DNA from 3 places in the Rhodococcoides fascians A25f genome. Region 1 is predicted to be linked to each of the others. Evidence: predicted binding sites of a transcription regulator. Region 1 holds the regulator's gene; each other region holds the start of a gene.
The links. Region 1 encodes LexA, which represses DNA repair genes until DNA is damaged. Its sites were predicted from a motif close to CGAACANNTGTTCG; they were not measured.
Positions count from the first base shown of each region.

Region 1 (4,283 bases):
CGTCTTCCACCTGTTGAGCCAAGAGATTCAACGCGTCGTTGTCGACATCTCTGCCCTGGCACGCCCTGCGCACTCCCTTGACGACCTTCTCACGGCTGAACGGTTCGGTGACACCGCTGCGCTTCACGACAGCGAGCACTGCAGCCTCGACGGTCGTGAATCGCCGACCGCATTCCGGGCAGGAGCGACGACGCCGAATTGCCTGCCCCTCGTCCATTTCACGCGAATCGACCACGCGTGAGTCGGGATGCCTGCAGAACGGGCAATGCATGAAGGAGCCTCCGTCGTAGCCGATGCGCCGACGTCGAACATACGTGTCGGGGCAGTCAGTCGAGGATACTCAGTCATGGGCGGGTGCGATGGGGCCGGTGGTCATCTACCGGGCGCATACTCGACTACAGCTCCGTCGTGAACCTCGACCACACCCGCCGGCTGCACCCCTGCGTCGGCCGACGCAGCTCGTAGGTTCGCGATTCCGATCAGGCCACCGGCAACGACGACGACGGCAAGCACCCACAGCACGAGCGATCGCATCCGGACCGGCTGGCCGGCGAAGTGCGCCGAGGTCTCGTCGAATTCGCGATCGGCGGCCTCCCGGTCGGTGACGTCGGTCCAGGACGGCTCCAGAACCGGCAGGCATGGAGTCGTTCGCGCACCGCGCGTCGCGATGGAACTCCGCAGCGCGGGACGAGCACGGCGACGACGCTCGACGACAGTGGACCGGGTACGGACACCTGCGGTGGTGGGGCGATCGGTGGTGATGGTCATCGGAACCTCGTCTTCGCTCGTTGGATCGATTGTTCGATCAGGCGTTCGATGGACGCTTGTTCGAAGTTCTATCACGAGGCTCCGACAAAGTCTGTAGAAAACGCGACACGAGTCGAACAGATGTTTGATTCAACAGCTGATACACGCTAGATTCGTGTCAGAAACCACACGCCACACGAGTCGACACCATCAACTCCAGTCCGCGCAGACCGAACCACGCAGACCGGATCCAGGACATCAGCAGGAGGCCGACAGCATGAAGGACCAGACCTCGACGAGGTCGACCACGGGTTCCAAGACGACGGGTTCCAAGACGACCGCTTCCGCGCCCGCGAAGGCCGCAGCAGGGAAGCCTGCCGCGGAACCGACGCCCAAGGCCATGGAAGTCGGCACCGACATCAGCGCCGGCCTGACGGAGCGACAGCGAAAGGTACTCGAGGTCATTCGAGCTTCGGTGACCGAGCGCGGCTACCCGCCCAGCATTCGTGAGATCGGTGACGCCGTCGGCCTGACGTCGACGTCGTCCGTTGCCCATCAGTTACGCACTCTGGAGCGGAAGGGATTCCTACGGCGCGACGCCAATCGCCCGCGCGCGGTCGACGTTCGCGGCCTCGACGAGGTGCAGGCCGATCAAGCTGCTGCTGCGGTCGACGGTTCGTCCGAGGAACAGGACCGCCTACCGACCCCCACGTTCGTGCCGGTTCTGGGACGAATCGCAGCCGGTGGACCGATCCTGGCCGAAGAGGCCGTCGAGGATGTCTTTCCACTCCCCCGCGAATTGGTCGGTCAGGGTTCGCTGTTCCTGCTCAAGGTCGTCGGCGAGTCGATGATCGATGCAGCGATCTGCGACGGTGACTGGGTCGTGGTCCGTCAGCAGTCCGTGGCCGACAACGGAGACATCGTGGCCGCGATGATCGACGGCGAGGCCACCGTCAAGACGTTCAAGCGGTCGAAGGGCGAGGTGTGGCTGCTGCCGCACAACCCGCTGTTCGAGCCGATTCCGGGTAACAACGCTGCCATCCTCGGCAAGGTCGTCACCGTGATGCGCAAGCTGTAGGGCGACGTCTCTGCAGTGACACGCGAAGGGCCGCAGCACATTGTGCTGCGGCCCTTCGCGTTCGTCGGATCAGCAGATCAGAGGTTCAATCCGCGGCCGATGATCTCTTTCATGATCTCGGTGGTGCCGCCGTAGATCGTCTGGACACGAGAGTCCATGTAGGCCTTGGCGATCGGGTATTCCTTCATGTAGCCGTAGCCGCCGTGCAACTGCAGGCACCGGTCGATCAGCTTGACCTGATTTTCGGTGGTCCACCACTTGGCCATGGCGGCTTCCTGGACGGTCAAGGTGCCCGCGTTGAGCAGTTCGATGAACTTGTCCACCATGATGCGGGTGGCGGTGGTCTCGGTTGCCAACTCCGCCAACACGAAGCGGGTGTTCTGGAACTTTCCGATCGACTTGCCGAACGCCTTGCGATCGCGGCAGTACTGAATTGTCATGTCCAGCGCCGATTCCATGGCCGCAGCGGCGACAACAGCGATCGAGAGCCGTTCCTGGGGAAGATTCTGCATGAGGTAGATGAAGCCCATGCCTTCTTCACCGAGCAGGTTGGCCGCGGGCACGCGAACGTCGGTGAAGCTGAGTTCGGCTGTGTCCTGGGCCTTCATCCCGATCTTGTCGAGATTGCGGCCGCGCTCGAAACCGGGCATGTCGCGCTCTACGACCAGCAGACTGAAGCCCTGAGCACCCTTCTCCGGGTCGGTGCAGGCGACGACGATGATCAGATCGGCGTTGATTCCGTTGGTGATGAACGTCTTCGATCCGTTCAGCACCCAGTCGTCACCGTCGCGAACGGCCTTGGTCTTGATGCCCTGCAGGTCGCTTCCGGTACCCGGCTCGGTCATGGCGATCGCGGTGATCAGCTCACCCGAGCAGAATCCGGGGAGCCAACGCTGCTTCTGCTCGTCGTTGGCCAGCTCGATCAGATACGGCGCGACGACGTCGTTGTGCAGGGTGAAGCCGATGCCGCTGTAGCCGCCGCGAGTGGTTTCCTCGGTGACGATGGCGTTGTACCGAAAGTCCTTGACGCCGCCGCCGCCGAACTCCTCCGGTGCAGCCGTTCCGAGGAAGCCCTGCTTACCGGCCTCGACCCAGACGCCGCGGTCGACGATGTTCTGCTCTTCCCACTTCGCGTGATTGGGGGCTACGTGCTGTTCGAGAAACTTCCGGTACGACTCCCGGAACAGCTCGTGCTCGGGCTCGAAAAGTGTGCGTTCCACGCAGATCTCCTTGTTCGGTGCATACCGACGTCTACCTGTGAACGGTGTCATTCGCGGTCGTCGGTACGACTGACGTCACGTTCCAACAGTACGTTCGGGGTGCAGCGAAGGTCGATGACCAAAACGTGCGCGATCCGTGACCGCCCCCGCTAGGTCCGCCGGTCGGCGGTACTTTTCGCGAGCGCCGAGACGATCGGATAGCCCAGCAGGATGCCCAGAGAACCCCACGCGATACCGCCGAGTTCGACCGAGCCCACCGACAGCGTGAGGTCGCCGATGCCCGCGACGAGCGCCGCCGCGACGACGATCAGGTTGACCGGATCGGCGAAGTTCACCTTGGCGTCGGTCCAGATCCGAACGCCCAGTAGCCCGATGAGTCCGTACAGAACCAGGGTCGCTCCCCCGATGACGCCGTCGGGGACGGTGAAGATCAGGGCACCGAACTTGGGCGAGAACGCCAGCACTATCGCCGTGAAGGCCGCGACCCAGTACGCGGCTGTCGAATAGACGCGAGTGGCGGCCATGACCCCGATGTTCTCCGCGTAGGTGGTGGTGCCCGAGCCACCAGCGGCTCCGGCCAGGGTGGTCGCCAAGCCGTCGGCGATCAGCGCGTCACCGGCCACGTCGTCGAGGTTCTTGCCGGTCATCGCCGCGACCGCTTTGACGTGTCCGACGTTCTCGGCCACCAGGACGATCACCACCGGCAGCGCTACCAGGATCACCGACAGCTCGAACGACGGTCCACGAAACTCGGGCAGACCGATCCAGCTCGCCGCGCTCAGAGCGTCGAGGCGTGGTTGCGCCATACCGCCGGTGACGGCGGCGAAGACCCAGCCCACGACGACACCGAGCAGAATTCCGAGTCGGCCCAGCAGTCCCGGTCCTACGGCCGTGGCCAGCAGAATGGCAACCAGCGTCACTGCAGCGATCAGCGGCTGCGCCTCGAACGACGTGGTCGCAGCGGGGGCCAGATTCAACCCGATCAATACGACCACGGCACCAGTGACGACGGGCGGCATGGCTGCGTCGAGCACACGCCGACCGGCGATCTTGACGACGACACCGATCGCCGCAAGCACGACCCCGACACACAGGACGGCACCGAGTTGCGCGGCCGGGCCGTTGGCCTGGGTGGCACCGAGCGGAGCCAGGAATGCGAAGGACGACCCCAGATAGCTGGGCACCCGCCCTCTGGTGATGAGCAGGAACAGCACCGTTCCGACGCCCGAGAACAGCAG
Region 1 is NZ_CP049744.1:3,174,403-3,178,685, forward strand. It holds gene nrdR (transcriptional regulator NrdR) at 1-271, opposite strand, end outside; gene BH93_RS14905 (hypothetical protein) at 373-768, opposite strand; gene lexA (transcriptional repressor LexA) at 1,148-1,825, shown strand; gene BH93_RS14915 (acyl-CoA dehydrogenase family protein) at 1,903-3,045, opposite strand; gene BH93_RS14920 (uracil-xanthine permease family protein) at 3,195-4,283, opposite strand, start outside.

Region 2 (4,283 bases), 2.5 Mb from region 1:
TGGATGGCCACGAACACCGCCGATCAGGTGGGCATGACCGATCGCGGACGCATTGAGGTCGGCTGCGCTGCAGACCTTGTGGTGTTCGCGCCCGACGAAAAGTTCACCGTCGACGTCGCGCAGCTGTACCACCGCAACCCGGTGACCGCTTACGATCGATTGGGCTTGTCGGGTGTGGTGCGGCGGTCATGGATTTCAGGGTCGGAATCGTCGACGGGGCGATTGCTGGCGCGCGCCTAGAACGGCGGTGCTGCCGTGTCGTCTGTCTCGGGTTGTTGGTTGTCGGGTGGGTCGGGGTAGGCGATGATGCCGGATCGTCTGGGTTTTGTGGGTATGTGTGGCCTCAGGTCGTTGCCGATGATGGGTACGGCTGTTCCGTTGGCGGGCAGGGTGATTCGGGTGGTCTTGGAGGTGGAGGTCCACAGGATCGCCCCGCCGGGGAGCATGACGGCTTTCCAGTAGCCGGCGGTTTTGACTGTGTGGTGGAACTCGCAGAGGCATTGGAGGTTGTTGACGGTGGTCCAGCCGCCGCCGAGGGGGTTGGCGTGATCGAAGGGGATCACGTGGTCGAGTTGGCAGCGGTCGGCGGGGCGGTGGCAGTCGGGGAAGCGGCAGTGTCGGTCGCGGAGGCGGACGGCGGCGGTGGTGAGGGTGTCGGGTCGGTAGATCAGGGCTCGGTCGGTGAGTGGGTCGCGTCCGACGGATTTTCCGAGGGTGGGGTCGGCGGCGATCGCAGCTTCGAGAGCAGCGGCCAGCGATGCGTTGCCGAGGTAGATTCCGGCGGGTGTGTGGATGGTTCGGTTGTTGCGCCGGTTTACGGAGGACAGATCGAGGGCAGAGCTGTGCCGTGTGCCCCTGCCGACGGGTGTGTGGGTGCAGAACAGGGCCGCAGCGGAGGTGAGTGATCCCGCGCGACGCTGGCGTTGGTCGTCGCTGGCGGCGGCAGCCGCGCCTGTTCCTGACGCTGGGTCGTCGGCTGACGTCGGATCGGATGCTGCAGAGCCGGGTTCTGTGGGGCCGGATGGTGTTGTGGACGAGCGTGATTCCGAACAGCTCGGTGCGACATCAGGTGCCGGCGATGTCTGTGGCCCAGGTGATTGCGATGCTGTCGCGGGTTCAGGCGATGCAGCTGCCTCAAGGTCGGCGTGAGACGTTGCCTCCGCTGACGGGTCGGTCACCGGTGACCCTGCGCGTGTTGCTGCGTGCTTCCGCACATGATTGGCGGCATCTGGGTCGGGAGTTGCCGACGGGTCGGCTGCAGGTACGGGTGCAGACTCGTCGGCCTCGTCGGCCTCACCGTTTTCCCGGGCCTCGCCTGTCTCGTCGACCGCATCTGTCGGTGCAGCTGGTGCCGGTGTCGAGGTGTCCACCGGCGCCGGTGCAGGTGCAGGTGTGGGTGTACTGGCCGAAGTCTGTCCGGTCGAGGAATCAGACTCCCTGCCCGAATCGGTGGCCGACCCCATTCCACCATCGCCGTGAGCAGCCGTTGCAGCATCGGCATCAGCAGCCCAGTCCACGCCTTCGTCTCTGTCTGCGTCAGCGTCAGTGTCTGTATCTCCGTCGGCGTCGGCGTCTGGTTCCGTCGCTGTTTCCGTCTCGGGTCCTGTTGCCGCCCCTGTCTTCTCGCTGTCCGAGCGTCGTTCCCATTCCCCGGTTTCCGGGTTCTGCACCGCCAGTCCCAGTTTCTCGGCGAGGGTGACTGCTTCGGTGAGCAGGATCTGCCACTGACTGTTCCGCGCCAACTCCCGCGCGAGATCGGGGTCGATCGATCCATGACCGGCCAGGTATGCCGGGTTGGCGAGTAGTCCGATGAGGGTGGCGATGTCGACGGTGATCATCGTCAGCGGCACCCGGCGATCGGGCAATGCTGCATCTTTTTTCGGGCAGTCGTCGCGTCGGCACAGGCATGCCAGGCGGGGTTCGCCGTGCATGCGGGCCATGAACGCATCGCACAGGCGTTCTTTCTTGCCGCGGGGGTCTTTCGGGCAGAGGGTGTCGGCCATTTCTTCGAGGAGTTGCCATGCGGCGGCGGCCTCGGGGCCGGTCAGCTCGGCTCGGATGCGGGTGAGTTCTCCGGCGGGGCTGTAGGTGACGGTGCGGAACTTCTTCGCGAATTCCCGTAGTGCTGCCGCTTCCTCGGGCGCGACCCGCAGCAGGATGTCCCAGATCTCCTTCTCGAGGGGACCCGGTGACGACCTGCGTGCGGCCTCGACGATCTCGTCCTCGACCATGTTCACGATCTCGTCGGATAGGTTGTCGAGGATCCGGCACACCGTCCGCACTCGGGGGAGGTCGATTTCCCCGGCCTCGAATGCGGACCGCAGCAATGGAAGTCGGGTGTGTAAGGCGACGCCCACGGAGACGTACGATTCGGCAACGGTGGCGGAGCATCCCAACGCCACTGCCATCTCGGTGCGTCCGTACCGGCTGTAGTGCTTGTGCTTGGAATCGAGGGTGATCCAGTCGCAGTGCACGCGGTAGCAGGCGTTGATCTTGCGGGCGGCCTGACGATTTTCCACACGCGCGGCAGCGGTCAACGCCTCCAGTGACACAGTCGGTACTGCCATCCCCATTCACCCCCCGGTGACCCGAAACAAGAACGCATGTTCGAACAGAATGAACAGTAACCCGACCCACCGACAAGAACGCTGGAGCGAATCCGGGATGTTCGCAACTACACCTCTGAACTGGGGGTATCACCCGTCCTACCTCGATCAGAGTGATTCGAACCGAAACCGGAAGAGCCGGTTCCACCGTTCGTCGGTCAACAACATCGGGGCGATGACCGCCATGATTGCGCCAGTCGTGGCTGGGAGGTAATTTCCGGCGACGAGTGATGCCAAGCATCCGAACGTGAAGCAGGCGAGCGCCGTGCGAGGTAGTAGCCAGGTGGGCTTGCGGCCACTGTGGTGGACACCGAACACAATGGCTGCGCCCACGGAGACGAGGATTGCCGCATGCGCGAGTAGCCGACCGACATGGGTCGGGTCGAGTGCCTGAAGCGTGGCGATCGCAGCCATGGTGCCGAGAAGAGCAACGCTCACAAGGTTCAGTTGTCGGTACCGAGGCAGGTCGCGAATCAACTTCGATCCCTTCACGCAAGCGCACGCCATGATGAGAACCAGCGTACCTAAGCGTATTTGGCATTCGCCTCGTCGTGGTGGATTGGGCCCGCTGTTCGTGTCAGTGGCAACGCACTACCCCCGCGTCGCACGGCCACGAATTCTGACGCGATAGCCAGCGCAGTTTCCTCCGGAGTTCTCGCACCCAGGTCCAAGCCGATCGGCGATTTCAAGCGTGCGAGCTCCTGCTCGGTCAACCCGACGTCACGCAACCGGGCCGCGCGATCGTCGTGAGTCCGACGCGATCCCATTGCCCCTACGAACGCCACCGGCAGTCGCAAAGCGACCTCGAGTAGCGGCACATCGAATTTGGCGTCATGGGTGAGTACACAGATCACCGTTCGGGCATCGACGGCCGTCCGCGCCAGATAGCTGTGCGGCCATTCGGTGATCACCTCGTCGGCGTCGGGAAACCTTGCAGTAGTAGCAAATACTGGCCGCGCATCGCACACCGTCACGTGATACCCCAGGAACTTGCCCACCCGGGCGAGTGCGCCGGCGTAGTCGATGGCCCCGAAGATCAGCAGCCGCGGGGCGGTTGCGTAGGACTGTACGAACACGTCGAGGTCCGGCCGGCACCGCACCGACCGGATGCCGGTGCCCCCGGAGTCCAACATCGCCAGCGCCTCACCCACGACCACTGCGTCGACGTCGGAAAAACCGGTCGTACCCATGGTCGCCGAGGACGAGACGGCGAGCGACTGCCCGGAGCCGTCGAGCATCGTCACCGTGGCCACCGCGCTATCCGACGCGATGGCGGCGAGCACGGCCCGCGGAGGGCCGAGGCGCACGAACACCTCGATCACTCCCCCGCAGGTCAAGCCGACCGCAAAAGCGTCGATATCGCTGTAGCCGAACGACTCTCGCTTGGACTCACCGGTCTCGAGTACCTGCAGGCACAGCTCGTACACCGCGCCTTCGACGCAGCCACCGGAGACGCTGCCGACGGCCTCTCCGTCGGCGCAGACCGCCATCGCGGCACCCGGAAGCCGTGGAGCACTTCCGGATACCGCGATGACCGTCGCCACCGCGTAGGGAACACCGGCGTGGTCCCAGGCGGTCAGACGATCGATGATCTCTTTCACGTTACGAGATTCCCAACGCTTCTTCGATGGGGTGCAGGGCGAAGTAGACCAGGAAGATTCCCGACATCAGGTACAG
Region 2 is NZ_CP049744.1:5,651,762-5,656,044, reverse strand. It holds gene allB (allantoinase AllB) at 1-240, shown strand, start outside; gene BH93_RS26565 (HNH endonuclease signature motif containing protein) at 237-2,567, opposite strand; gene BH93_RS26560 (hypothetical protein) at 2,715-3,044, opposite strand; gene BH93_RS26555 (XdhC family protein) at 3,131-4,207, opposite strand; gene BH93_RS26550 (NCS2 family permease) at 4,209-4,283, opposite strand, start outside.
Region 2: a site for LexA is predicted at 2,597-2,610, ahead of BH93_RS26565 (HNH endonuclease signature motif containing protein). Genes of this name have one in related genera too.

Region 3 (4,283 bases), 830 kb from region 1:
CAGCGCAGCGCGTTGACACTCAAGGGCCTGACCTACGCGCCCACCGGTGCCCTGCTGGCGGCATCGACCACGTCGCTCCCGGAAACACCGGGCGGAGAACGTAACTGGGACTACCGCTACACCTGGGTCCGCGATTCGACGTTCGCACTGTGGGGCCTCTACACGCTCGGACTGGACCGTGAAGCCAACGACTTCTTCGCGTTCATGTCGGACGTGGCGACGACGGCGAACGGGGAGGTCAATCCGCTGCAGGTGATGTACGGCATCGGCGGCGAGAAGACCCTCGACGAGAGCGAGCTACCGCACCTGTCCGGATACGACGGCGCGCGGCCGGTACGCATCGGCAACGGGGCCTACGACCAAGAGCAGCACGACATCTGGGGCACCATGCTCGACTCGGTGTACCTGCACGTGAAGTCACGTGAGCACGTCCCGGAATTCCTGTGGCCGCTACTCAAACGTCAGGTCGAGGAAGCGATCGCCAACTGGCGCAAACCGGACCGTGGCATCTGGGAGGTGCGCGGCGAACCGCAGCACTTCACGTCCTCGAAGCTCATGTGTTGGGTCGCGCTCGATCGCGGTGCCAAGCTCGCCGACATCCATGGCGAGCAGGACTACTCGGACCAGTGGAACGAGATCGCGGACGAGATCAAGGCCGACATTCTCGAAAACGGCACCGACTCACGCGGAGTGCTGACGCAGCGCTACGGCGACCCGTCGCTGGACGCGTCGTTGCTGCTGGCACCGCTGCTGCGATTCCTGCCGGCCGACGACGAGCGAATCCGTGCCACGGTGCTCGCCATCGCCGACGAGTTGACCGAGGACGGATTGGTTCTGCGCTACCGAACCGACACCACCGACGACGGCTTGGCCGGCGAGGAAGGAACGTTCACGATCTGCTCGTTCTGGCTGGTCTCTGCCCTGGTGGAAATCGGCGAACTGCCCCGCGCGAAGCACCTCTGCGAACGTCTACTCGGCTACGCGAGCCCGCTCAAGCTCTACGCCGAGGAGATCGACCACCGCACCGGCCGTCACCTCGGCAACTTCCCGCAGGCGTTCACCCACCTTGCCCTCATCAACGCAGTAGTGCACGTCATCCGGGCCGAAGAAGCCCAGGCGTCCGGACACTTCCAGCCCGCCCACGCCAACCCCTGACCGGGAAGTTCGGTAGTCGCTGCGTGTGGTTTCAGCGGCCGAGTTGTCTCGCCCATTCGGCGATCAACTCGGCCGCGGGCTTGGCCTGAGCGCGGCGATGGCCGGTCCCGGCCCACATCGACAGTCCCGACGGGTCGCCCGCTGCTGCGGCCTTCGCGCGCATCGGCGCGGTCAGGTAGTGCAGATCGGGATACGCCAGCGGAGCGGCATCGGAGTTCGCGTGCATGAACTCGTTCACCAGACCCCGCGCGGGACGGCCGGAGAAGGCCCTCGTCACTGCCGTGTTCGGAGCCAGTGTCAGCTGTTCGCGGTGCACTGGTTTGGTGCCGGCCTCAGGCGTGTTCAGTAAGGCCGTCCCGAGCTGCGCGGCATGGGCTGCACCCGAATCCAGCAGTGGCGCAATGTCATTGCCGTCCATCAATCCGCCGGCTGCGATGCGAGGGAGTTCCGAGATCTCGCGGACCGCAACGAGCAGTTCGGCCAACGGCTCGTCCGGGGCCGACCCGTCGAACGTACCTCGATGCCCACCGGCTTCGGGCCCCTGCACAACGAGAGCGTCGACGCCGTTGGCGGTGGCCACCGACGCGTCGGACGCGGTGGCGACGGTGGCCCACACCTCCGTCCCGACTGCGTGCAGTTGGGCTACCTCGTCCGCATCGAACGTCGCGAATGTGCTCGAGACCAGCGGTACCGGATGCTCGAGCAGCCAAGCGAACTTCTCGGCGTAGAAGTCGTCTCGTCGCAGCAGCTCCCCTGGTTCGGCATCGAACCGCTCGAACCAGGACGCCAGGTGTTCGGCATAGGACGCCACGTCGGCACCGGACGGCTCCTCCGGCAGAAAGAGGTTGACACCGAACGGCAGTCCTCGAACCGAATCGATCTGCGCTGCAAAGGCTTCAGGTGTCAGTAATGCGCCCGCGATCATGCCGAGCCCACCCGCCTCCGAGACCGCGCGAGCCAGTTCGGGAGTACTCGGGCCACCCGCCATGGGCGCACCGACGACGGGCACACGGAGCTGCTTCAAGATCGGCGTAGTCACAGGTTCGAAATGTACTCGCCGGCCACGGCCTCGTCTGTCGCACCCGACATGCGTCCGCTACCACACGCCACCGACAGAATCGCGATATCGAATCTTTTTGCAGGGCAATAGTTTTCGATTCGACTATCATTGCTAGTCGAACGCATGTTCGATACACTAACCCCCATGACCACCGCGATCTGGCAACTGAGCGAGAGCGAACTCCTCGCCGACGCCACCGCGGCCTCCCACCAAATCCAACTCCTCGAAGCCCGACGTATCGCCCTCGTCGCGGAAATCGACACCCGCGTGAGCCGCGAGAAACTCGGATTCCCCGGCCCCGCCGGCTGGCTGACCTCCACCACCCTGCTCACCCCCAGCAAAGCCACCAAGATCGTCGCCCTCGCCCGCGGACTGAAAAACTTCCCCGACATCGCCGACGCCGTGAACACCGCCAGCATCTCCGTCGACCATGCCGCCCTGATCCTCACCTTCGCCGAAACACCACCGAAGAACCTCCCGCAAGAAGGCCAGGACGTTGCCAGAGCAGCATTGCTGACCGCCGCCACCGGACCCGACGCCCGCACCGGGCCACTGCGCGCAGCGATCACCAAACTCGAGGACACCTACGGCAGCAAGAAACCACCCGACGACACCGACCGCAACGAACTCTTCGCCTCCACAACCCTCAACGGGCGATTGGTGCTCAAGGCCGACTTCGACGCTGTCACCGGAGAAAAACTGCTCACCGCACTCTCACCCCTGACCGAACCCCAGCCCGCCGCCGACGGCACCCAAGACGAACGCAGCCCCGCCCGGCGGCGAGCCGACGCCTTCGGACACATCCTCGACCGCTACCTCGCCTCCAGCAACCGACCCACCGAAGGCGGCGAAAAGCCGCACGTCAACCTGCACATCAGCCTGCGCGACCTCACCAACCTCCGCCGAGGCCAGGACGACGGCAACGGCAACGGCAGCACTGCAACCGAATCCGACTGCAGCAGTGGTAATGGCGACGGCGTCGACAGCAGCGGCAGCGATGGTTGTGCCAGTGGCAGCGGCGATGGTTGCGACAACGACAGCCGGTCAGCCACCACCGATCGCGGCGCGTATCGCGACTTGTTCGGCGACGGCACCACCGTCGGGTGGCTGCCCTGGATGGGACCGCTCACCCGCGAGACCTCCCGGCAACTGGCCTGCGACTGCATCCTCACCGCCATCGTCATGGACGAGAACGGTTCCCCGATCAACCTTGCCCGCACCGCCCGCACCGTCACCGCCAAACAGAAACGCGCCCTCACCGCCCGCGATCACGGCTGCGCGTTCCCCGGCTGCGGCAAACCCGCAGCCTGGACCGAAGGCCACCACATCTGGCACTGGACCGACGGTGGACCCACCGACATGAACAATCTCGTCCTCCTGTGCGGTTTCCATCACCGACTGATCCACCACAGCGATTGGGAAGTGTTCATCGGCACCGACAACCACCCCTGGTTCATCCCACCCGCCACCGTCGACCCCTACCGACAACCCCGACAATCCCACGCCCGAGCCGGCCCCCACATCACATAACCACCGACAACAAGACCAGCCCCGCACCGAGAACACGGTGCGGGGCTGGAAAAGGTTGTGTCGCAGCTACTTCGATACGAGCGAAGGCACCTCGAAGCTGCCAGAGCGCGTGCCTGCGCTACTTCTTGGGCTTGTCCGACGAAGATTCCGAGGACAGTGCGGCGACGAAGGCTTCCTGCGGCACCTCGACGCGACCGATCGTCTTCATGCGCTTCTTGCCCTCTTTCTGCTTCTCGAGCAGCTTGCGCTTACGGCTGATGTCGCCGCCGTAGCACTTGGCCAGCACGTCCTTTCGGATCGCACGGATGTTCTCGCGCGCGATGATGCGCGATCCGATGGCGGCCTGGATCGGCACCTCGAACTGCTGACGCGGAATCAGTTCTTTGAGCTTGGTCGTCATCTTGTTGCCGTAGGCCGCGGCATTGTCCTTGTGCACGATCGCCGAGAACGCGTCCACGGCCTCCCCTTGCAGCAGGATGTCGACCTTGACCAGCGCACCGGCCTGCTCGCCGATCTCCTCGTAATCGAGGCTCGCGTA
Region 3 is NZ_CP049744.1:2,348,468-2,352,750, reverse strand. It holds gene BH93_RS11140 (glycoside hydrolase family 15 protein) at 1-1,155, shown strand, start outside; gene BH93_RS11135 (nitronate monooxygenase) at 1,187-2,194, opposite strand; gene BH93_RS11130 (HNH endonuclease signature motif containing protein) at 2,360-3,745, shown strand; gene lepA (translation elongation factor 4) at 3,864-4,283, opposite strand, start outside.
Region 3: a site for LexA is predicted at 2,332-2,345, ahead of BH93_RS11130 (HNH endonuclease signature motif containing protein). Genes of this name have one in related genera too.